One region of the Blautia sp. MSK20_18 genome, then DNA from elsewhere that is predicted to be linked to it. Evidence: riboswitches for the same ligand, from Rfam matches in the RefSeq annotation. Region 1 holds a riboswitch; the other holds the start of a gene.
What was found. A riboswitch is a leader RNA that binds a small molecule or an ion and turns the genes downstream of it on or off. The one in region 1 is predicted to bind ZMP and ZTP.

Region 1 (11,621 bases):
TACCGTATGGTTTGTGATAGAGCTTGACAGCTCATCAAACTGTGCCTGAAGCTCCGCTTTCTTCATCCGAAGCATTTCGGCAGATTTTTCTCTCTGAGCCACAGTCGCATCTCTGAGCTCTGCCTTAGCAAGAGCAACCTGAACCTTTCCCTCTCCCACCTTCTGTGCTGTATCAATGGTAGTTGTTGCCAGAGTATCACTGAGCTTATCACTCACGATCCGCAAATCCGCACGTACCTTATCCAGTCGGGTAAGCTTCTTATTCAGTCCGCGGATCACCGCCACTGTTACAATAAGATCAGCCAGATACACCGCATACAGAATTGCCATAACAACCCATTCCAGTGTGGAAGGTGTATGAGAAGCCTGACGCTCCACATACTTCTGAAAAACCTTTACAACCATCACAATGGCAAGTCCCCATATCAGGGAAAACTCAAGACAGATATAGCCGTGAAAATTCAGCGGCTTATTAGAATAATCCCACCATCTTGCATGGAAGCATACATCCAGAAGCCAGCCGGCAACCAGCTCTACCACAGTTGCAAGAACGATCCCAAACAAAAAGATCATTCCCTCACTCATCTGATGTCCACCGCTCTGAAGCGTATTAAGCAACGCAAACACGGAAAGTACCCCAAATCCGTACACCGGGCATACCGGACCGTTGAGAAATCCCCGGTTTATAACCTTTCCTAAGGTTACTGCATGGAAGATAACTTCAACGACCCATCCTCCAAAAGAATAAAACAAAAAATACAGACATATCTGAAAATACGTCATCCCGCAAATCATCCTGTACTCCTCCTTTACAGCTGTCAAGATTCCGGCAGCTATTTCAGGGGTCAGTACCATCACCTCTGCCGGGGTGATTCTGATTATATCATATCACCCCTCTCATTTACATCCCTTTATCCGGTCATTCTTCCGAAACAATTTCTTTTTTCACACGGGTGAAGTACAAAAAGAATCCGATGTTCAGAATAATTCCCACTGTGGTAGATACCGGTGCTGCAAGACCGATCTTGGTCAGGCTGGCATCCGGCTGGATACTCATAAAGTACGCCATTGGAAGTCGTACCAGAAGCGTCTGGATCAGGCCCTGGACCATAACCCATATGGTCTGGTTGTTTCCGTTGAAATAGCCTATCATACTGAACAGAACAGCCGTTACCAGTGTCTCCGGTGCAAAGCCCTTCAGATAATCAAAACCCTTTTGGATAACGCCGGCATCTGTTGAAAAGAATCCTGCCAATACATCACCCTTCAGCAGGATCAGGATAAATACCAGGCATCCCACAGACAGGCCAACTCCAATTCCCGTAAGCATGGATTTTCTCGCACGTTTCGGCTTTCCTGCTCCTACGTTCTGTGAAACAAAGGAGGCCATGGACTGCATCAGGGAGCTTGGAACCAGCATGGCAAAGTTTACGATCTTACATGCAACTCCGTAACCGGAGGATGCTTCCAGACCCAGGCGATTGACAAATGCGCACAAGGCCAGAAATGAAATCTGTGTCAGGAATTCCTGAAGTGCCAGCGGCAGTCCGATCTTAAGAAAACGTCTGCACTGAGGATTCAGCCGGAAATCTTTTTTTGTAATGGTAAACGGAAGCTTCTTCTTTATCAGCAGAACTACTGCAAATACAACACTTAAGGCCTGAGCAGAAACCGTAGCAATAGCTGCTCCTGCTGCATCCATATGTAAGCCGGCTACCAGTACCAGGTCTCCGATCACATTTACAATACATGCCACCAGCACAAACAGCAGCGGAGATTTACTGTCACCAAGGCCACGGAAAATAGCAGACAGTAGGTTATACGCGACAATAAAGAAAATTCCGCTGCCACAGATCCGTACATAAGATGCAGTCAGCGCTACCGCTTCTTCCGGTGCCTGCATCAGCATGGAGATCGGATGTGCAAAGCCTACCATAACAATAAACAGCACGATAGAGATCATGGTAAAGACGATCGCAGCCCCACCGATAACGGAGCCGATCTGCTCCGGTCTTTTTTCTCCAAGATAACGTGCGATCAGAACTGTGATACCCATAGCAAACTGGATCACTACAAAGGTAACCAGATTCAGTACCTGACTTCCGGTGGAAACCGCTGACAGTCCGGATGTGGAACCGAATCTTCCAACTACAAGAAGATCGACCGCACCATAGGCAGCCTGCAGGATCAGCGCACCGAGTACCGGCATCATAAATGCAACCAGCTTCTTCAGGATATTTCCCTGGGTAAAATCTGCCTTATCATTTGTCATAATGTTCCCTCCTGTCACACATGATCTGATAAAATTTCCCGATGGTCCGGATCATATTGTCTGCTTCTTCTTCGGAAATCTCTGAAAGATAGGGCGCCAGACTGCTGAAATAATCCTGATCATACTTCCTGGAAAGCCTCTCTCCTTTTTCTGTTATGGAAATGTAAGTAACGCGCCCGTCATCCGGAGACATGAGCTTCTGAAGATATCCCTTTGCCTCCATTTCTTTCACTGTTCTGGTAACACCCGGACGCGGAAGGTTCATGGCATCACTGATATCAGAGAGCCGGATATCCTTTTTTTCTCTCTGCAGAGAATGGATCACATCCAGATACTGTATGTAGGATGGCATCACCCCCTGGGGCAGTGGCGGAAGCATATCCCGGATCCGCTTTGCCTGATAAAACGCATCAAACATCCGCTTGATCTTTTCATTTGTCATAAAAAAACTCCTCATATAATTATCTTAGTTAATTACCATTGATAATTATATGAGGAATTTATGGTTTGTCAAGCATGTTTTATTTTTCTGTTACAGAGTAGCTTTCTATTACAGAGTAACTTTCTATTAATCTATGCTTCTAATGCCTCTTTCAGAGAAGCTTCAAAGATCTCAAGTCCTTTCTCCATCTGCTCATCGGTCATGGTAAGCGGTGCAAGGTTCAGATATCTGGCCTGTGCCATCACACGCTCTCAGCTTAAATGTTCTGCATCCATAATAGAGGAAGACAGCTGCTCTGCGGCGTTTCTGTCCTTTTCCTCCAGCACGAGTTTCCGGCTGTCGTTGGTGACACTGGGATTTGTCAGAACTACGAATTCTCCTCCATGGATATAGTTATTCAATCCTGTATTCACTTTTGATGCACTGCAGGCAGTCTGCAAAATAGCCCCATCGTACAGACTACTCCAGACCGTTTTCCCCTGCTTTCAGCTTCAGAACTTCTGTAAGCTCCGGGATCTGCATCATATTTCTACAATTCATAAAACACTACTCCTCCCACTGATACTGCTTCATATCTACACATCCATTTGCCTTAAACTCCACACCCTCGTCTTCCAGAAGCATCTTCTGCTCTCTCCAGCCTGGTGCAGTACGCCCTGCATGGTTCACAACTCTGTGGCAGGGATACTTCCCGTAAAATTCTGCCATACCTAAGACTTTTCCTACAAGACGTGAATTTTTATCCCGCCCGATCAGCCGTGCGATCTGTCCGTAGGAGGCCACTTTTCCCTCAGGTATCTCTTCCACCACGGACAGTATCTCGTAGATTAAATCTTCATCCAGTATTTTTCCCATAATTATTCCTCCGAAATCCTGCTGGCAATTTTCATAGCATGCTTTCATAAATAAAATATCTGTCTTTTCGTGGACGCCTGCACCAGACCGTCCTCTCAGCCTGAGTTTTACAGTGCAGTTCCTTTCTTTGGAATAAACAAACGGCTCATATCTGTATGTTCCAGCTTAAGAAGTGAAATTTTTTTGTCAATTCCTCCGGCATAGCCCGTCAAGCTTCCATTTGTTCCTATGACTCGATGGCAGGGAATGATAATGGAAATTTCATTATGTCCAACCGCACCGCCTACTGCCTGGGCGGACATATGGGAAGTGTTTTTCATCACTGCAATTCTGCGCGCAATTTCTCCATATGTAATCGTCTGTCCATAGGGAATCTCCAGTAAAATCTGCCACACTGCCTTTCTGAATGTTGAACCGTTCGGATGAAGTAGTGGAGTAAAGTTCGGTTCTTCACCGAAGAAATATACATCCAGCCATTTTTTTGCTTCTGTGAGAATTTCCGTCTCCTGTTGGATATGGTCTTTGGGAAGTGTATTTGCAAAATATTTCTGTCCTTCAAACCACAGACCGGTAAGTCCGATTTCATCTGCGGCAAGTAAAATATCTCCGATTAGCGATTTATATTTGCATGTGTATACCATATTTCCCCCCACATTCATTTATCTCTACAATTTTTTCTATAGGATTCCTCTTAATTAACGCAAATGTCACATGCGCGTCCCCTCTGCACTTTCCTCTACATTGTGAGTTTTATCCCAACAAGCAGCAGGAGATTGCTGACATTCTTGACAATTTATAATATTATACCATTTTTGTTCTGAACATGCTATAATGCTGTTGCTGCCGAACCTCCAGCTGAAAGGATTAAACCACCTTACATAAACGAAACAAAAACCCCCGGAAGTCTCGACCACTTCCGGGGGTTTTGCTTTGCCCATGATAAGCATAATTACTTTCTTTAGCTACACACATCATAGTCCATTCACCGCAAAAAGTCAATTATTTTCATTCGAAATATGATATAATGCAGATACAATCCTGAATGAAAGAGGTGAACACCATGCAGAAATATGTTGCTTTGTTCTTTACCCTTCTGGCCGGGAACATTGTTGGCCACTACATCTGTAAATGGCTGGACCGCCGCCATGAGCAATAGACAACAATATAAGAAAAAGCGGCAGAACCTCTATTTTTGCAGGCTCTACCGCTTTCTATCTGAATTCCCCTCAAAAAATCTTTATATTAGAACAGTCCTGTGATCTTACCGCTCTCGTCTACGTCGATCTTGGTTGCTGCCGGTACTTTCGGAAGTCCTGGCATAGTCATAATCTCACCTGTCAGTGCAACAATAAATCCTGCCCCTGCGGAAATCTTAAGATTTCTTACTGTTACCTCGAAATCTGTCGGAGCACCAAGCTTTGTCTGGTCGTCTGTTAAGCTGTACTGGGTCTTAGCTACACAGATCGGGCAGTTGCCAAATCCAAGTGCCTCCAGCTGTTTCGCCTGCTTCTGGGCATTTGCTGTAAGAACCACTTTCTTTCCACCGTAAACCTTCTGTACGATCTGGTTCAGCTTGTCCTCGATGGAGCCTTCCAGTTCATAAGCATATGTGAAATCATTCGGCTCTTCAACAAGACGGATCACTTCCTCAGCAAGCTTGATTCCGCCTTCGCCACCTTTTGCCCATACCTCGGAAAGTGCTACGTTTACGCCAAGCTCCTTGCATTTTGCTTCCACAAAATCAAGCTCTGCCTTGGTATCGGTCGGGAATGCGTTAATAGCTACCACACATGGGAGCTTGTATACATTTTTGATATTGCTTACATGCTTCAGAAGGTTCGGGATACCCTTTTCAAGAGCCTCAAGGTTCTCATTGTTAAGATCCGCTTTTGCAACGCCACCGTTGTATTTCAGGGCACGTACGGTTGCTACGATAACAACTGCACTTGGTGTAAGACCTGCCATACGGCACTTGATATCCAGGAATTTCTCTGCTCCAAGGTCAGCACCGAATCCAGCCTCTGTGATCGCATAATCAGCAAGCTTCATAGCCATCTTTGTAGCGGTTACGGAGTTACATCCGTGAGCGATGTTTGCGAATGGTCCGCCGTGAACGATCGCCGGAACATGCTCCAGTGTCTGAACAAGGTTTGGTTTCAGGGCATCCTTCAGAAGTGCTGTCATAGCACCCTCTGCGTGGAGGTCTCCTGCTGTTACCGGTTTCTGCTCAGCAACCTTACCGTAAGTATATCCGATGATGATTCTGGAAAGTCTCTCTTTCAGATCTTTGATATCACTTGCCAGACAGAGAACTGCCATGATCTCAGATGCTACGGTAATGTCATATCCGTCCTCACGCGGCATACCGTTTGTTCTACCGCCAAGTCCGTCTACTACATTACGAAGCTGACGGTCGTTCATATCCACGCAGCGTCTCCAGGTGATCTTTCTCGGGTCGATATTCAGCTCATTTCCCTGGAAGATATGGTTGTCGATCATTGCTGCAAGAAGGTTGTTTGCCGCACCGATTGCATGGAAATCACCGGTAAAATGAAGGTTGATATCCTCCATCGGAACTACCTGTGCATAGCCGCCGCCTGCCGCACCACCTTTGACACCGAATACCGGTCCCAGGGATGGCTCACGAAGAGCTACCATAACATTTTTTCCAAGTCTCTGCATTCCATCTGCAAGACCTACCGTTGTCGTAGTTTTTCCCTCACCTGCCGGTGTCGGGTTGATGGCTGTTACCAGGATCAGCTTTCCGTCTTTTTTGTCTGTTTCTTTCAGAAGATTATAGTCGATCTTTGCTTTGTATTTACCATACTGCTCCAGATATTTGTCATCAATACCTGCTTTCTCTGCAATCTTGGTAATTGGCTCCATTGTGCACTCCTGTGCAATCTCGATGTCACTTTTAAATCCCATAATGTTCTCCTTTCTCCGCTGCAACCGTCTGCATCTTTTATCCCATAAAAAAGAGCAGTATCTGAAGTTTTTCAAATACTGCCCAGACGGTCGACTCATCGAATCTCCGGCTCCCTCGTGGTTATCCCACAACTCCGTCAGTCACCGAAGACTTTATTAATTTGATGATTGAATACTAACATATTTATTAGTACTTGTCAAGAAATTATCAAATTATTTTTTCACTTTTAAAGTGAGCTAAGTCTAATTTTCTGAATCATTTCCGTTCTATGTATTAGTTTTCTCTCCAACATTCGTACATATCTTTTTTCATCAAATCCTCTGTTATTTAATCGTATCTTGTACTGGTCATCCGTTAATGCGACTGTCCAGACGCCATAAACATATTACCACACTTATGAAATCAAATCTGCAAATCCTGTAGATACCAGGAATAATATCAGCATTACAACCGGCACTACATAACGGATCATAAAGCGATATAACCCTGCCCGTTTGAAGTGTTCCCCATTTCGTTCCACTTCTCCTATGATCCAGTCAGGGCCGATCACCCAGCCGATCAGAATGCTTGTCAAAAGTGAGATAAACGGCATCAGAAAACTGTTGCTGATATAATCCATCACATCCAGAAGCTGTCCAACGGAACCATTTGGCAGTTTAAGTTCAAAATACAGTTTGTTATAACCAAGGCAGATCAGTACTGCTGTAACAAGAGAATAAATTCCGACAGCACCACACATTTTCTTACGTGGTTTATGATAAAGTTCCATGCAGTTTGCAACCAGTGTCTCCATGACAGACACGCAGGAAGTCAGTGCCGCAAATCCCATCATCAGGAAAAATGCAATTGCCACCGGACGGCCAAATACTCCCATGGCATCAAAAACCTTTGGCAGTGAGATAAATATCAGGCTTGGGCCGGAAGCCATTCCATCCTTTCCGAGAAATACAAAAACAGCCGGTATGATCATCATTCCTGCAAGAAACGCAACGCCGGTATCAAAGATCTCAATCTGATTTGTTGCTTTATTTAAATTAACTTCATTTTTCACATAAGAACCATATGTGATCATGATTCCCATAGATACACTTAAGGAAAAGAATAACTGGCTCATCGCATCCAGAAGGATCTCCAGAAAGCGTTTTACCGTCAATCCATGAAAATCCGGTTTGAGGTAAACAGCCAGCCCCTGCATACCGGTGCGGACAGTTCCATCCGTATCAGTATGGGACAGTGTCAGTGAAAAAATGGCAATGATCACGATCAGAAGAATCAGCCCCGGCATAATGATCCTGGAAAACTTTTCGATTCCCTTTTCCACACCACGAAATACGATCCAGGCAGTCAATGCCAGAAAGATCAGCATAAATACAACAGGTGCAATATCTGATGTAATAAATGATGTAAAGTATACATCTGAAGCCGCATCTTTCCCTTCAGAAATAATATAAGTAAAAAAATATTTTACAATCCATCCACCGATAACAGAATAATAGGTCATGATCAATGCCGGAACCATAAACGTTAAATGTCCTAAAAATTTCCACTTTGGATCAAGAGATTCAAAAGCCCTCAATGCATTTTTCTTTGTCTTTCTCCCAAGTGCTACATCCGTTGTCAACAGTACAAATCCAAAAGTCAGTACCAGTACCAGATAAACCAGCAGGAAAAGTCCTCCGCCATCTTTGGCACAGAGATATGGAAATCTCCAGATATTTCCAACTCCTACTGCACTTCCGGCTGCCGCCAGGACAAAGCCTATTGAGCCGGAAAAGCTACTTCCTTTTTCTTTCATTTCAATTTCCCCTCTTCAAGTATATATTTGATATAGGCTGAAACCTTCAGCCTAACAGCCATATCTTACCTTAAATAAAGATAAGTGCAAATGGCAGAAGTTTCTTTTTACGAAATTTTATTTCAAAAAAGTTTCTTACTACTTTACAAAATACCGGTTTTTCCGATATAATCGTATACAATAAAAATTAATAAGAAAAATAGATAGTATGAGGAAACAAAATGAGTAATTTTACCTGTTATGTAGGTGAACAAATAAGAAAATACCGAAGAGCCGGAAAGATGACTCTGCAGGATTTGGCAGATGCCATCCATAAAAGTCGAGCTACCGTATGCAAATATGAAAATGGAGATATCTCCGTTGATATCGAAACTTTATATGAGATCAGCCAGATTCTCCAGGTATCTATGTCCCAGCTTACCACTGGTCTTCCTGAAACAGCCAGTAAACCGTCCAATGCACCGGGAAAAGGACAAAAAAGCCCATTTTTTCAGGCACAGCGGCTATATTTTTACTTTTACGATGGACGCTATCAGCGTACGAAGGATGGCGTCATCGATATTTATGAAAAAAAAGGCGAATCCGGAAAATACGAAGCAACCTTAACGATCTGTTCTGTTTCTGCCAACGGAAGAAGCAGTGAGATTTTTTACACCGGAAAAGTTCTTTACAGTGATATGCTGATCCGTTTTTCCTTTGTAAATCAGTATAACCCACTGGAAGAAGATCTCCTGTACATTTTTAATCCTCTGGAGCTTCGAGATTTTACAACAGGACTTTTGTGTGGGATTTCCAGTGCGGATCTGATGCCCTGCGCATTCAAATGTGTGATCACTTTAAAACCACAGGAGCTTACCGAAGCGTTCCGCCACCAGCTGCTTTTTACAAAAAAAGATCTGAAGCGCTGGGAACAGCTGAATATGTTACTGATAGATAATATGGAAAAGTAGTTTTCTGCAAAAAACGGTACACCTTATATTTTATAAGCTGTACCGTTTTCGTATTTTTCTGTATCAGGGTTTGCCTGCAAACCCACACCGGATCGCCTGTGTCGGACATATCTTTTTACATCTTCCACATCGGATACATTCTGTACTGTTTGGATTTTCCGTCGGATCGACCTCCATCTGGCAGATATTCCTGCATTTTCCGCAGTGAACACATTTTTCTTTATCTACTCTGTAACGAAAAACGGAAACTTTATTAAATACCGAATAAAAAGCTCCCAGCGGACAGATATACTTACAGAATGGCCGGTATATCATAATTGATAAGATAATGGTGATCACCAGGATTGTATTTTTCCACATGTACAGCCAGCCTACTGCACTTCGCATGGATTTGTTCAGCAGCACCAGAGGGATACCTCCTTCCAGTGTTCCTGCCGGGCAGATCAGCTTGCAGAAATATGGTGCTCCCTGGCCCATGATATCTACTACAAACATGGGAAGTATGATCACAAATACAAGAAAGATCACATATTTCAGTTTTCGCAGAAGCTTATCTCCCCGAAATGTCCGGATCTTCTTTGGAAAAGGAATCTTGTTCAACAGATCCTGGATCAGTCCAAAGGGGCAGAGAAATCCGCACACCAGTCTTCCAAGCAACGCTCCTACAAAGATCAGAAATCCAGCTACATAATATGCCATCTTGAAGTTCCAGCTTCCGATCACAGCCTGAAGGGAACCAATAGGGCAGGCCCCTCTTGCCCCGGGGCAGGAATAACAGTTCAGCCCCGGAACACAGACATTTTTCAGTTTTCCGGTATAGATCTTTCCAGTCACAAACCCTGATATGTGACTGTTTGTAAGGGCCGCCCACAATGCCTGGATCCCATGCCGCGGCCATTCATTTATTTTCATCTTCTTATTATCCAATGCCAATACACTCCATACAGATGTTGATCGCTTTTGTAAAAACTACAGACACCTCGCCCCTGCAGATTCCCAGTATCATCAGTAAAATCCCCAAAACCGCCAGAGCAGGTCCGATCCACCTGGATGCTGTTATTTTCCGAATCATTTTTTCACTCTCCGTAATGATCATCTTTTACTTTGAAACGTTTTTAAGCTCTTTTTCCACGATTTCCTTCCATTCGTCCAGTGTATGGCTTCCTGTATAGGTATCGCCTACAATGTTTCCATCTTTGTCAACAAAAAATGTTTCAGGAAATGCGGAAATCCCCTGCAGACGGCCATTCATCATAGTAGTATCCGGTATCAGGAACGGATACTCTGCTTTTGTTTTTTCCTGAAGAATGCCTGCTTTTTTTACTGCCTCCTCGTCCTGATTTCCCTTTTCATCTGTAGTATCAAGCACCACGCCTGCTACTCCGACGCCTTTCTCTTTCATTTCTTTATAAAGCTCCTGAAGTTCCGGAATCTCTTTTACACATGGTGAACACCAGGTTGTAAAAACATTTACCAGCGTCAGGTCATAGTCACTGAATACTTTTTCTGTATATGTTTTTCCATCTATTCCTGTTGTTTCAAATTTTCCTACAGATTTTACATCCTCCGGGTTGACGCTGGTATCCTGTGGCTGGTCAAACACGGAAATATTCTGATACGGTGTCATTTCCGTAATGTCGGTTTTGATCTTTTCCAGCTCCTTTGTCAGCTTTTCATCTGCATCTTTGTTGGTGCTCAGATAATATTTGTATTTCCCGTCACTGCTGTTTCCAAGCTCTTTATGCTCTGTACAGCCTGTGATCTCATCCAGCTTTTTCTGTGAAGCTTCGTCATAAACGCCAATTGTACCAATTCTGTCCAGACCTGCCACCCAGTCGTCATATCCTGTTCCCATCTTCTGTATTTCGGCATTTTTCTGTTCCTCTGTCATTTTGCTCCAGCTTACGTAGGCATATGTCACTGCATTGGTCTGATTCTCAAAATCTTCCGTGGTAAGCATTGCAATGCTCTGGTCCTTGATCTGCTTTAACAGCTCCTTCGAAAGTGAAAGCTTCAGTCCCAGAAACGGATATTCATAAGAATCCTGTGCCTTGCAGGTTACGTCGGAAGGCTTAAATGTACCTGCTACCAGATCTGATGAAACTGCCTCTCCATCCACCATCATTGCCGCTCCGGGATCTGCTGTTTCCGTGCTTTCCGCCGCTGTTACCGGCACGCTTCCAAATGCAGATATTCCTAATACCGCTGCTGCCATAAGTGCTGTTATTTTCTGTGTTCTTAATTTCATTGTTTATATTCTCCCTTCTGATATCACCGGCCCATATCCGGAACCGGCGTATATTTTATATGTTAATTTTGCTCTCTGTAGCCTTACTATATCATCCCCTGTATAAAATCTCTGTTAAGAAGTGAAAAAA
Region 2 (11,621 bases), on a different contig from region 1:
AAGAAGCAGGATCCATGCAAGCAAGCCCGTGCATCCCAATCCATTATAAACATCGCTCATTTTTTCTACAGAAGTATTTCCATCCATTGGAAGGCCCGTAAAAGAAAAGGCCAGCGCTGTGATCATTGCCGCGATCACAGGCACTGCATTCTTTTTTATTATTTTCTCATCCATATTTTGATTAACCCTTGTCTAAATTTTCAGTAAGCCAACAATGCTCTGGAAACCGTTTCGGTTCCCAGAGCTGTATCTGTTTTTTCTGTTTTCTGTTTTGGTTACTGAAGCGCTGCCTCAAGCTCTGTCTTTGATGTCAGTCCCACAAAACGTGCGGTCTCTTTTCCTTCTTTGAATACCAGCAGTGTGGGGATACTCATGATCTTGTACTGCTGTGCCAGTGATGGCTCTTTGTCTACGTCAACCTTTCCAACCTCATATCCGGCTTCTGCAAGCTCTTCCACGACCGGAGCCTGACGTCTGCATGGTCCGCACCAGGTTGCCCAAAAATCTACCAGTACCGGCTTTTCTGCCTTTAATACCTCAGTTTCAAAATTGTCTGTTGTAAAAACTTTTGCCATGATAAAATTCCTCCTTGATCCTGTATTTATTTTTAGTATCAGCTTATGCTTACGCCTTCAGAAGCTTCCGCACATACTGACAGGCGGAAAGTCCTGCCTGGGCACCGTCATGAACAGCTTTTGCCACCTGGAGAAGTCCACCGGTGCAATCACCTGCTGCATACAGTCCCGGAACTGTAGTCTCCATCTCTTCATTGACCCGGATATTTCCTTTTTCATTCAGTTCCGCTCCGATCTGGCGGGCCATCTCCGAGCTTCCGGCTGTACCAAGTGCTACAAAGACTCCCTCTGCCGGCACAAAAGAATCTGCTCCGGTACCTGCTTCCTGCATGGACACATCACTTTTCAGGCGGATGCCGGAAACACGCTCATCCCCTTCGATCGCCTGGATCTTCATGGTGTTAACCGGAAGCGGATTTTCTCTTGAAAATTCCGGTTTCTTTCCATCTGTAAAGATCGTCACACGGGAAGCGGTATGAGAAAGTTCTTCCGCCTCGTGAAGAGCAAAATCACTGTTTCCAAGCACTGCCACTTCTTTTCCTCTGTAAAAAAATGCGTCACATACTGCGCAGTAGCTGACACCTTTTCCCTCAAATTCCTTTACTCCCGGAATCCTGGCAGAAGCTCTCCTGCTTCCGGTTGCCAGGATCACGCTGCGTGCCTCAAAATCTCCTGCGGTAGTTTTCACCTCAAAAGTATCAAAACCACCCATTCCCACAACCTGGGCATCCAGGATCCGTACTCCAAGTGCTCTTGCCTGGGCAAGACCTCTTTCGAAAAGCTCTCTGCCGGACAGCGGCTGTTCCAGTCCGTAATAGTTCTCGATCTTCTCCGCTTTTTCCAGTGAACCGATCCCTGTATTTATGATCAGCGGATCCATATTTCCTCTTGCCGCATAAAGTGCTGCCGAGATCCCGGCCGGACCTGCTCCTATGATAATGATATTCTCCATTTCAGACACCTGCTTTCTTCTTCGTTTGGATCTGTTCTATAATATACGCTTCGCATTGGTCTGTTTCTGTGATCAGGTCACTTTTCCTTCACAGAAGTCATTATACCACATTCCCCCAAAATTACACCTTTTTTTCAATAGCTTTTATTTGCGTCTGTTTCTCTTCTATGCTATTATTATAACGACTTTAAACCAATTAAATGAATCAAGATGATACCCCTGCGGGATCATAAATATCTGCTTGACCTGTAAGGAAACGGATTCCTTATATTTATCAATAGATCATGAATCATAAAAAGGAGCCTAATCTCTATGAGAAATTTTGAATATTTTACCCCTACCCGGGTTATTTTCGGAAAAGATACACACCTTAAGATCGGCACTGTTCTAAAAGAGCAGAACTGCAACAAAGTACTGATCCATTATGGCAGCCACAGTGCAGTAAGCTCCGGTCTGATCGATGAGATCCGATCTTCTCTGGATGAATCTGGAATTTCCTATGTCACTCTTGGCGGTGTGGTTCCCAATCCCCGTCTCTCCAAGGTACGTGAGGGTATTGAGCTTTGCCGCAAAGAACAGGTTGATTTTCTTTTGGCTGTTGGCGGTGGCAGCGTTATTGATTCCTGCAAGGCCATCGGCTATGGACTTGCCAATCCGGATACAGATGTATGGAACTTTTTTCTCCGCACCGAAACCCCAAAAGCCTGTCTTCCTGTAGGCGTTATCCTGACGATCGCAGCTTCCGGAAGTGAAATGAGCGGATCCTGTGTGATCACCAATGAAGAGGGCTGGCTGAAACGGAGTAGTGCCCGCAACGATCTGTGCCGCCCACGTTTTGCTATTTTAAATCCCCGCCTCACCTATACCCTGCCGCAATATCAGACCGAAAGCGGCTGTGTGGATATCCTGATGCATACTATGGAACGGTACTTTGTAAATATCGAAACCATGGAGATCACCGACAGTATCAGCGAATCTCTGATGCAGACCGTGATCTATAACTCCCGGATCCTGATGAAGGAGACGGATAATTATACTGCACGGGCAGAGATCATGTGGGCCGGCAGTCTTTCCCACAATGGACTTACCGGCTGCGGAACCGGCAGTGGTGACTGGGCCTGTCACCAGCTGGAGCATGAACTGGGCGGCACCTACGATGTGGCTCACGGAGCCGGTCTTGCCGCTTTGTGGGGAAGCTGGGCACGTTACGTTTATGATGCAAATCCGGAACGCTTTGCCCAGTTTGCAGTCAATATCTTTGACATTCCCTGCAGTATCGACTTCAACAAAACTGCTCTTGCCGGCATAGAAGCCATGGAAGATTATTTCCGTTCCATCCAGATGCCTACCAGCCTTCATGAGCTTGGTCTTGATCTTACAGAAAAGGAGATCCATGATCTAGCGTTTAAATGCAGCTTTGAAGACACCCGTACCATCGGTGTGTTCAAACAGCTGAACATGAAAGATATGGAAAAAATCTATCTTGCTGCCAGATAAATCTGTAGCCATAATATTGTAGATGTTTTTTTGAAAATCAGATTTTTCAGAAAAACATCTGCTTTTTTTATTTTTTCCTTGCATTCTCTACATAAATGTGTTAAAGTAACAAAGTACTCGAAAGAGACATGCCCAGATAGCTCAGTTGGTAGAGCAGAGGACTGAAAATCCTCGTGTCGCTGGTTCGATTCCGGCTCTGGGCATTATTTTTTTACTCTGATCGCAGAATAGCCTCTGCTGGTCAGAGTTTTTTTATACAAAAAACTGCTGCAAATCCCTTGTGGAATCTACAGCAGTCTTTTTCTGATCACTGAAGCAAATAAACTTCTGTATAAAACACGCCCTTCTGCTCTGCTTCGGAGTGTGTTGCCACATATACATCAATGCAATTGGTCCGGATCGCTCCTCCACAGTCCTCTGCAACATAAACCTGTCCATTGATCACTACTTTGGAACCGTATGGGATCTGACTCGGATCCACTGCGATCGTACGGTTGGTAGTGGCCGTTACTCCTGTGGAAGTAATTCCATTCGCCCATGGTCCGCAGCAGATGCTACACGGACAATAATGCGTGATCCGGAATGTTCCCAGTGGTTTTAGTGTCGCGTCCGAAGATACTGATACCGGCGTTCCGATCTGTACGCCAGCTGCGGTACTTCCGGATCCACCTGTGGAAGTTACACCATCCACCGCATCCGCAAAAACGCCCTCCCCGGAACTCTTGGTAAGGGATCCTGCTTTTGTATTCTTTTCCTGCTCTGCCTTGGCCACTTCCGTAGCCTGATAACCTTCCAGACAGCTGGTCGGAATATAGCCGACGTGATCTGAACCACTGTCATCTGTGTAAACGATCCTGCTCCAGATAGCATCTACCGTACCTGTTCTTTTCAGCTCATCATCCTGAAGGACCTCTCCTACAACCTCTCCGTCCTTCTTGCCGGGATAATCCAGGATATCACTGTCCTGTGCCGCTGTAACTGTATCCGTAAATTTATTTACGATCTCCGTATCACTGAGCACGCTATCCGAAACATAACCGATGATCTTGTCCTCACCTTTCTTTTGGAAGGTCACCTTGCTCCAGCCATTGTCACAGACTGCAACTCTTTCAAGTTTCGTTCCCAAGATCACAGAACGCAGTTCTGTACCACTGTCTCCCGGATTGGACCGGATTTCCGTATTTTTCGCTGTAACATAAAGCGTATCACTCTTCGCCAGAGCATTTACTGTATTTCCCGCCCCATCATCGATCTGAAACTGCTGAGGTGTTTTTTTCTCCTTTGTATATGTATCCAATGTTGCTTCATATCCCAGTACCTCTGCTGATACGGATGCAGGGAAAAGCATAGAAGCACATAAAATAACTGCCAGAAGCTTTTTTCGCATGAAATCTTGCCTCCTTTATTCCGGCATTCTACGGTTTGTCCCGACTATCATAGCATATCAGATCATATTTTGCAATTTCACAGGACAGTCTTCAGAAATTTTTAACAAAAAGATCATATTTTTTAACTGGTCAAATCTATCCGTAACGGATACAATACTTATATGAATATAAAACACAAGAAACCAACCCTTACTAAAAAACAGCGCCACAGACTCCGTGTACAGCAGGTGCGAAGGCAGAAGATCTTTCTGACATGTCTTTTTCTGCTGATCGTGGGCTGTATCCTTCTGCGTTTTTCCAAATTTTCCGGCAGGCAGGAGGAAGCCCATCAGATCAATGCAGCCTGTGAAGCTTATCGCGATGAGGTTTCCAGCGAAGCCGCACAATATGATATGTCCGACTATGTAGACCTGATTCTGGCTGTGATGATGCAGGAAAGCTCCGGGCAGGGTACTGATCCCATGCAGTCTTCAGAAGGAGCCTACAACACCAGATATCCGCAGCAGCCCAATGGTATCACAGATCCTTCTTACTCTATTTCCTGTGGCATCCAGGAGCTGAAATATGCTCTGGATAAAGCCGGCTGTACCGGTCCGACTGATCTTTCCAAGATCCGTCTGGCTCTGCAGGCATACAATTTCGGAGCCGATTCCTATTTTGCTTATCTGGAAGAAAACGGTCAGACTGTGTGGACGGCCCAAAGTGCTCAGGCCTTTGCTCAGATGGCAAGCGGCAACACACAACGTGATGAAGATGATCCCCTTCATGATCCTGCCGGTCCATGGGACTATGGTGACCAATACTATCCGGATCATGTTTTGCGCTATTACCACTTAGACAATAACTCATAAACCACCGAAATATTGTCATATACAAGTTCTATTTCAGATGTCTGGAATAAACTTTATATGTTGTATATAATTTCAAAAAAATTCCAAAAAACATTTGACAGAATATAAAATCTATGCTAATATATGTCTTGTCGCTGAGGGAAATACGTGAAGCGATAATGCATATGCGATAGTGGCGTAGTTGGTAACGCGCGACCTTGCCAAGGTCGAGACCGCGGGTTCGAGCCCCGTCTATCGCTCTTCAGAACTCTGAGTTTTTCAGAGTTCTTTTTTTATTTTTAAAACTATCCTTTTTCGATCAAAAAGTCCCGGGTCTGATCTCTTTTTTCCAGAAATCCAGATTCGGGACTTTATATTTTTTATCTTTTATTTCAACTGCATATCATGGCCAAGGCATGCATCTTTTAGTGGTGGAAAAGGCGGATTCCTGTAAATGCCATCACCATTCCATACTTATTACATGTATCGATAACTGCGTCATCACGTACAGATCCACCCGGCTCTGCAATATATTTTACACCGCTCTTATATGCGCGCTCGATATTATCACTGAACGGGAAGAATGCATCGGATCCCAGTGTCACGCCGGTAAGACCATCCAGCCATGCTCTCTTCTCTTCTTTTGTGAACACTTCAGGCTTCTCTGTGAATGTCTTTTCCCATGCACCATCTGCAAGGACATCCATATATTCCTCACCAATGTAAACATCAATGGCATTATCTCTCTCCGCACGTGTGATCGTGTCTTTAAACGGAAGCTCCAGTACCTTCGGGCACTGACGGAGGTACCAGTTATCTGCCTTCTGGCCTGCAAGGCGTGTACAATGTACACGGGACTGCTGTCCTGCACCAACGCCGATAGCCTGTCCGTCCTTAACAAAGCATACGGAATTGGACTGTGTATATTTCAGGATGATCAGAGAAACCTTCATATCTCTCTTGGCTTCTTCCGTAAGCTCTTTATTCTCTGTTACAATATTGGAGATCAGCGCATCATCAATTGCCAGCTCCTGGCGGCCCTGCTCAAAAGTGACTCCAAATACCTGTTTGTGCTCCAAAGGTTCCGGAACATAGTTTTCATCGATCTGGATCACATTGTAATTGCCTTTTTTCTTCTGCTTCAGAATTTCAAGAGCCTCCTCTGTATATCCAGGTGCGATCACACCATCAGAAACCTCTCTCTTGATCAGCATCGCGGTATCTTTGTCGCAGACATCAGAAAGAGAAATGAAATCACCAAATGATGACATACGATCTGCACCTCTTGCTCTTGCATACGCACATGCAAGCGGGGAAAAATTCTTCCAGTCCATATCATCTACCCAGTAGATCTTTGCCAGTGTCTCATTCAGCGGAAGTCCGATGGAAGCACCTGCCGGAGATACATGCTTAAATGAAGTTGCTGCCGGAAGTCCGGTTGCTTTCTTAAGGTCACGTACCAGCTGCCAGCCATTAAAGGCATCCAGGAAGTTGATGTATCCTGGTCTTCCGGAGAGTACCTGGATCGGAAGCTCACTTCCATCTGCCATATAGATCTTTGATGGTTTCTGATTTGGGTTACATCCGTATTTTAACTGTAATTCTTTCATGAAAAAGCTCCTCCGTTCTCTGTGATATCCCTATTTTCTTATTTATTCTTGTTTACGATCCTGGATTCATAATTTCCTGTCTCAATGTCAATAAAGCGAACAAAGAGAGAAACTTTATTATCCTGGTTCAGGCTCTTCCAGAGGAGATCCGCAAACTCATCAATATCGTTTGGGATCTCTACCAGCTTCGGCTCTCCCTCGAAACTTGGAAGTGGATTTCCATCGCATTTATAAGTATGGATAAAACGTCCCTGCCCTGCTGCCGCATTCTCATAGGCGAATGTATAACGAAGACAGGAATCCGGATTTCCGTTATTGCTCTTTAAAATAGACATCGCATAATTGAATTTACCGTTTTCAACATGAAGAACGCCTGAAATACGAGGTGTATAGTTCGGCGCATCCGGCTCAAACTCTCTGCTGCGGAGAGACTGTTCAAAGGTGAGCTGTCTGTCCATTCCCTCATAGATCGTATCTGTCTGATCACCGTTTGTTACGATGGTCTTATTTCCAAGGACACGTACCGGTGCATAAATGATCAGGCTCGGGTCTGTAAGCTTGGATGGATCAAAAGCCTGTGTACGGATTCCTTCCCCATCCTCAACAAAAATACGGTTTCTGCTGTTCTCGCTTCTTCCCATAATAAAATATGCAGTAACTGCATGTTTCCCGTCAGCGGAACGTCCGATCACAATTCCTCTTCCCGGATAGGAATTTTCTTTCAGTTCTTTTTCAAGTGAAAATGTCGTCATTTTTCACAGTCCTCCTTGTCTAATGTAAGGCCCGGGGCTTATCCCAGGATATGAACGGTAACAAAAAACCGCCTGGACACCCCCTTATCAGGCTGCCCAGGCGGTCGGCTTCTCACTTCACTGCACTCCCTGTAGGTAATCCTACTTTCCGCCAGTCATGCAGCTTCTGCTGTTATACTACAATACTTCTTCTTAATTTTCAAGCCCCTATTTTCAGAAATTATTTTTCCAGACTTCTTGTTGCTCACAAAATAAACAATAACACTTTATTTCCCCTGTAATGCATAATCTGTCTGGATCTGTGCTGCAATGTCTGATTTCATCTGGATCCATGCATCGGGATTTTCCACGTAATACTTCGGACAGTCTTTACCTGTGACATCATAATGACGGATCACCTGATCCGAAGTCAGTCCAAAGCGTGTACAAAGCCACGCTGTCAGCTTTACCGCCGAATCATAGGTTGCTGTATTAAACTGCCCTGTTTCATCCGGATGGCAGCATTCAATGGATATGGTATCTACATTTCTGGAATTTGTGGCATAGGATATTTCCGAAGTGGGAATACATTGTACCACTTCTCCCTCCAACCCTATCACAAAATGACTGCTGACTTTGTTGTCCTGCGTTGTCGCAAGATTTTCAAAATAATTCCGATTGGATACGGCAGTAGATCCCGGATTGGCCGTATAATGAATGGCTATATAATTTACCTGTTCGATAGAAATCTGTGGTCTAGAATAGGAATTCGGTGTCAGAAGCTCCACATCAATAAAAGGTGCTCCTTCTGCCTGCCATTGTTCCGGTCCGCCATTTCCGCTGGCATTCCCGGATATTTCTTCCTGTCCGGACTGAATTTTACTCTGTTCCATGCGCATCTCAAAAAATGCGTATCCTAACGCACACGCAGCAAAAGCAACGATCACAATGATACATATCAGCACAATCCTCTGCAGGATCTTGATCGGGTTCTTTTTTCTCAAAGACTTCTTTTTTCTTCTGGAAGACCCGGAGGAAGTTTTCTTTACGGAAACAGGCCGCCCGCTATGGGACGGCCTGGGTGACTTTTTACCGGTCTTACCTTTTTTTCCTTTATTATTCATCTACACTGTAGTTTGGAGCCTCTTTTGTGATGTGGATGTCATGTGGATGTGACTCTTTAAGAGATGCAGCTGAAATCTTGATGAATCTGCCTGTTGTCTTCAGCTTCTCAATGTTCTCTGCTCCACAGTAACCCATACCGGATCTTAAACCACCGATCAGCTGGAATACGGTATCCTCAACATGTCCTTTATACGCAACACGACCCTCAACACCCTCCGGCACAAGCTTCTTTGCATTCTCCTGGAAATAACGATCCTTGCTGCCATTCTCCATAGCTGCGATAGATCCCATTCCACGATATACTTTATATTTTCTTCCCTGATAAAGTTCGAATGTTCCCGGGCTCTCATCGCATCCTGCGAACATGCTTCCCATCATGCAGACATTGGCACCTGCTGCGATGGCCTTGGTGATATCTCCGGAATATTTGATACCGCCGTCTGCAATGATCGGGATTCCGTAGCTGTTAGCCACTTCATAACAATCCATAACTGCAGTAACCTGCGGAACACCAATACCTGCAACAACACGTGTTGTACAGATAGATCCCGGTCCGATACCAACTTTGACTGCATCTACTCCAGCCTCGATCAGAGCCTTGGTAGCTTCGCCTGTTGCAACATTACCTGCGATTACCTGAAGCTCCGGATATGTTGCCTTGATCTCGCGGACTGCTTTTAAAATGTTTTCTGAATGACCATGTGCAGAATCAATTACGATCACATCTACATTAGCCTTCACAAGCGCATCAACACGTGCAAGCACATTTGCTGTGATGCCAACCGCAGCACCACAGAGAAGTCTTCCCTGTGCATCCTTGGCTGCAAGCGGATACTTGATCTGTTTCTCGATATCCTTGATGGTAATGAGTCCTTTTAAATTAAAGTCATCATCTACAATGGGTAATTTCTCCTTACGGGATTTCGCAAGGATCTTCTTGGCATCCTCAAGTGTGATTCCTTCCTTAGCTGTGATCAGTCCTTCTGAAGTCATGCACTCCTTGATCTTTCTGCTGAAATCTGTCTCAAATTTAAGATCACGGTTTGTGATAATACCTACCAGTTTTCTGCCTTCTGTGATCGGAACACCGGAAATACGGTATTTCGCCATCAGATCATTGGCATCCTTCAGTGTATGCTCTGCTGAAAGATAAAATGGATCGGTGATAACACCGTTCTCAGAACGTTTAACTTTGTCAACCTCTTCTGCCTGTGCCTCAATGGACATATTCTTGTGAATGATACCGATACCACCCTGTCTGGCCATAGCAATTGCCATTCTGTGCTCTGTAACTGTGTCCATTCCCGCACTCATCATGGGGATATTCAGCTTTACTTTCTTGGTTAAATACGTTGAAACATCAACCTGATTCGGAATTACTTTAGAATAAGCCGGAACCAGCAGGACATCATCAAACGTAATGCCTTCACCAATAATAGTACCCATTGCATTTCCTCCCTTTGTGTAAGATATTTTAAATTTGTGAACTAGTGTAACAAAAAACAAGATTCATGTCAATCCAAAAAAACTTTACTCGGTGCAGAATTTTTCATGGTATTGGCAAGTTCATCATCCAGCTCCAGGATCACCTTGCAGGTTTCTCCGCTGTCTCTTACGATCATGGCATAGCGCTTATGATCCTCAATACCTGAAGAAAAGTCTATGGTTTTCATCTTCTGATTTCCGTTGTAATAATCCATTCTGTGGGATTTCAGAGGTGCCACAAGATCAGCCTCCGCAAGCTGAAGTGATTTTACTCTTTTCCTCTTTGACTTGGACATGATCATATCAATATCCAGTTCCCCGTTAACAAACAGATATTCATATTCCAGGTCTGTTTTCGGAATTACAAAATAGCATGCAACACCAAGAGCGATAGCCGGAACCAGAAGAAGTGCATTCAGCACCAGACCTCCCAGAACCATGATCACGGTCAGTGCAATAAGACCGTATTTTATAGCAAGATCCTTCCCTGTCTGTTTCTTCTTTACCAGAAGTTCTGAATATAAGTCACTCATTTGCTTCTTCCTTTCGTAATTTACTGATTTCTTTTGATTATAACACAAAAAGAGAGCCGCGTCCATGACGCAGGCCCTCTCATTTTGTAAATTATTTACCTGCCTGCTTGAAATTACATCATTCCCATTCCCGGGTTTGGTGCCGGAGCAGGAGTATCCTCTTTGATCGTAGAAACTACAGCCTCTGTTGTAAGAAGTGTAGATGCAACACTTGTTGCGTTCTGAAGTGCACTTCTTGTAACCTTTGCAGGATCAAGGATTCCATTCTCAACCATGTTTACATATTTCTCATTCAGAGCATCAAAGCCTGTACCTACCTCAGACTCTCTTACCTTGTTGATGATAACAGCGCCTTCCAGTCCTGCGTTTGCAGCAATGTGGAACAACGGAGCCTCAAGGGCTTTCAGGATCACATAAGCACCTGTCTTCTCATCTCCCTCAAGTGTTGCTGCAAGTTTTGCAACCTCTTTGGAAGCATGGATATAAGCAGAGCCGCCGCCTGCGATGATACCTTCCTCAACAGCTGCTCTTGTTGCTGCAAGAGCATCCTCAAGACGAAGCTTTGCTTCCTTCATCTCTGTCTCAGTAGCAGCACCTACACGGATAACAGCTACGCCGCCTGCCAGTTTTGCAAGTCTTTCCTGAAGTTTTTCTTTATCAAACTCGGATTTTGTCTCCTCGATCTGCGCACGGATCTGAGCAACACGTTTTGCGATGGCATCTTTGTCGCCAAGGCCGTCAACGATAACTGTATTCTCTTTTGCAACCTTAACGGATTTTGCACGTCCGAGCTGCTCCATTTTAGCTTCCTTCAGATCAAGACCGAGCTCGTCAGAGATCACCTGTCCGCCTGTCAGGATCGCGATATCCTGAAGCATCTCTTTTCTTCTGTCAC

Region 2: linked by a shared signal. The riboswitch ahead of LI091_RS12375 (IMP cyclohydrolase) and the one ahead of LI091_RS01980 (formate--tetrahydrofolate ligase) in region 1 are both predicted to bind ZMP and ZTP.

Annotation. Positions count from the first base shown of each region.
Region 1 covers NZ_JAJCGR010000002.1:134,480-146,100, forward strand. Annotated here, with positions in the region: gene LI091_RS01950 (putative ABC transporter permease) at 1-795, opposite strand, end outside; gene LI091_RS01955 (MATE family efflux transporter) at 920-2,272, opposite strand; gene LI091_RS01960 (MarR family winged helix-turn-helix transcriptional regulator) at 2,262-2,714, opposite strand; gene LI091_RS01965 (hypothetical protein) at 2,966-3,115, opposite strand; gene LI091_RS01970 (MGMT family protein) at 3,261-3,569, opposite strand; gene LI091_RS01975 (methylated-DNA--[protein]-cysteine S-methyltransferase) at 3,677-4,210, opposite strand; gene LI091_RS01980 (formate--tetrahydrofolate ligase) at 4,812-6,497, opposite strand; ZMP/ZTP riboswitch at 6,571-6,652, opposite strand; gene LI091_RS01985 (sodium-dependent transporter) at 6,893-8,293, opposite strand; gene LI091_RS01990 (helix-turn-helix domain-containing protein) at 8,515-9,243, shown strand; gene LI091_RS01995 (4Fe-4S binding protein) at 9,307-10,155, opposite strand; gene LI091_RS02000 (CD1871A family CXXC motif-containing protein) at 10,163-10,315, opposite strand; gene LI091_RS02005 (TlpA family protein disulfide reductase) at 10,343-11,491, opposite strand.
Region 2 covers NZ_JAJCGR010000022.1:27,289-38,909, reverse strand. Annotated here, with positions in the region: gene LI091_RS12420 (DUF6020 family protein) at 1-174, opposite strand, end outside; gene trxA (thioredoxin) at 276-575, opposite strand; gene LI091_RS12410 (NAD(P)/FAD-dependent oxidoreductase) at 625-1,527, opposite strand; gene LI091_RS12405 (iron-containing alcohol dehydrogenase) at 1,840-3,024, shown strand; tRNA gene LI091_RS12400 (tRNA-Phe) at 3,155-3,227, shown strand; gene LI091_RS12395 (3D domain-containing protein) at 3,332-4,411, opposite strand; gene LI091_RS12390 (lysozyme family protein) at 4,574-5,263, shown strand; tRNA gene LI091_RS12385 (tRNA-Gly) at 5,430-5,502, shown strand; gene LI091_RS12380 (phosphoribosylaminoimidazolecarboxamide formyltransferase) at 5,668-6,852, opposite strand; gene LI091_RS12375 (IMP cyclohydrolase) at 6,891-7,604, opposite strand; ZMP/ZTP riboswitch at 7,692-7,773, opposite strand; gene LI091_RS12370 (peptidoglycan recognition protein family protein) at 7,871-8,587, opposite strand; gene guaB (IMP dehydrogenase) at 8,700-10,154, opposite strand; gene LI091_RS12360 (DUF6106 family protein) at 10,223-10,726, opposite strand; gene groL (chaperonin GroEL) at 10,840-11,621, opposite strand, start outside.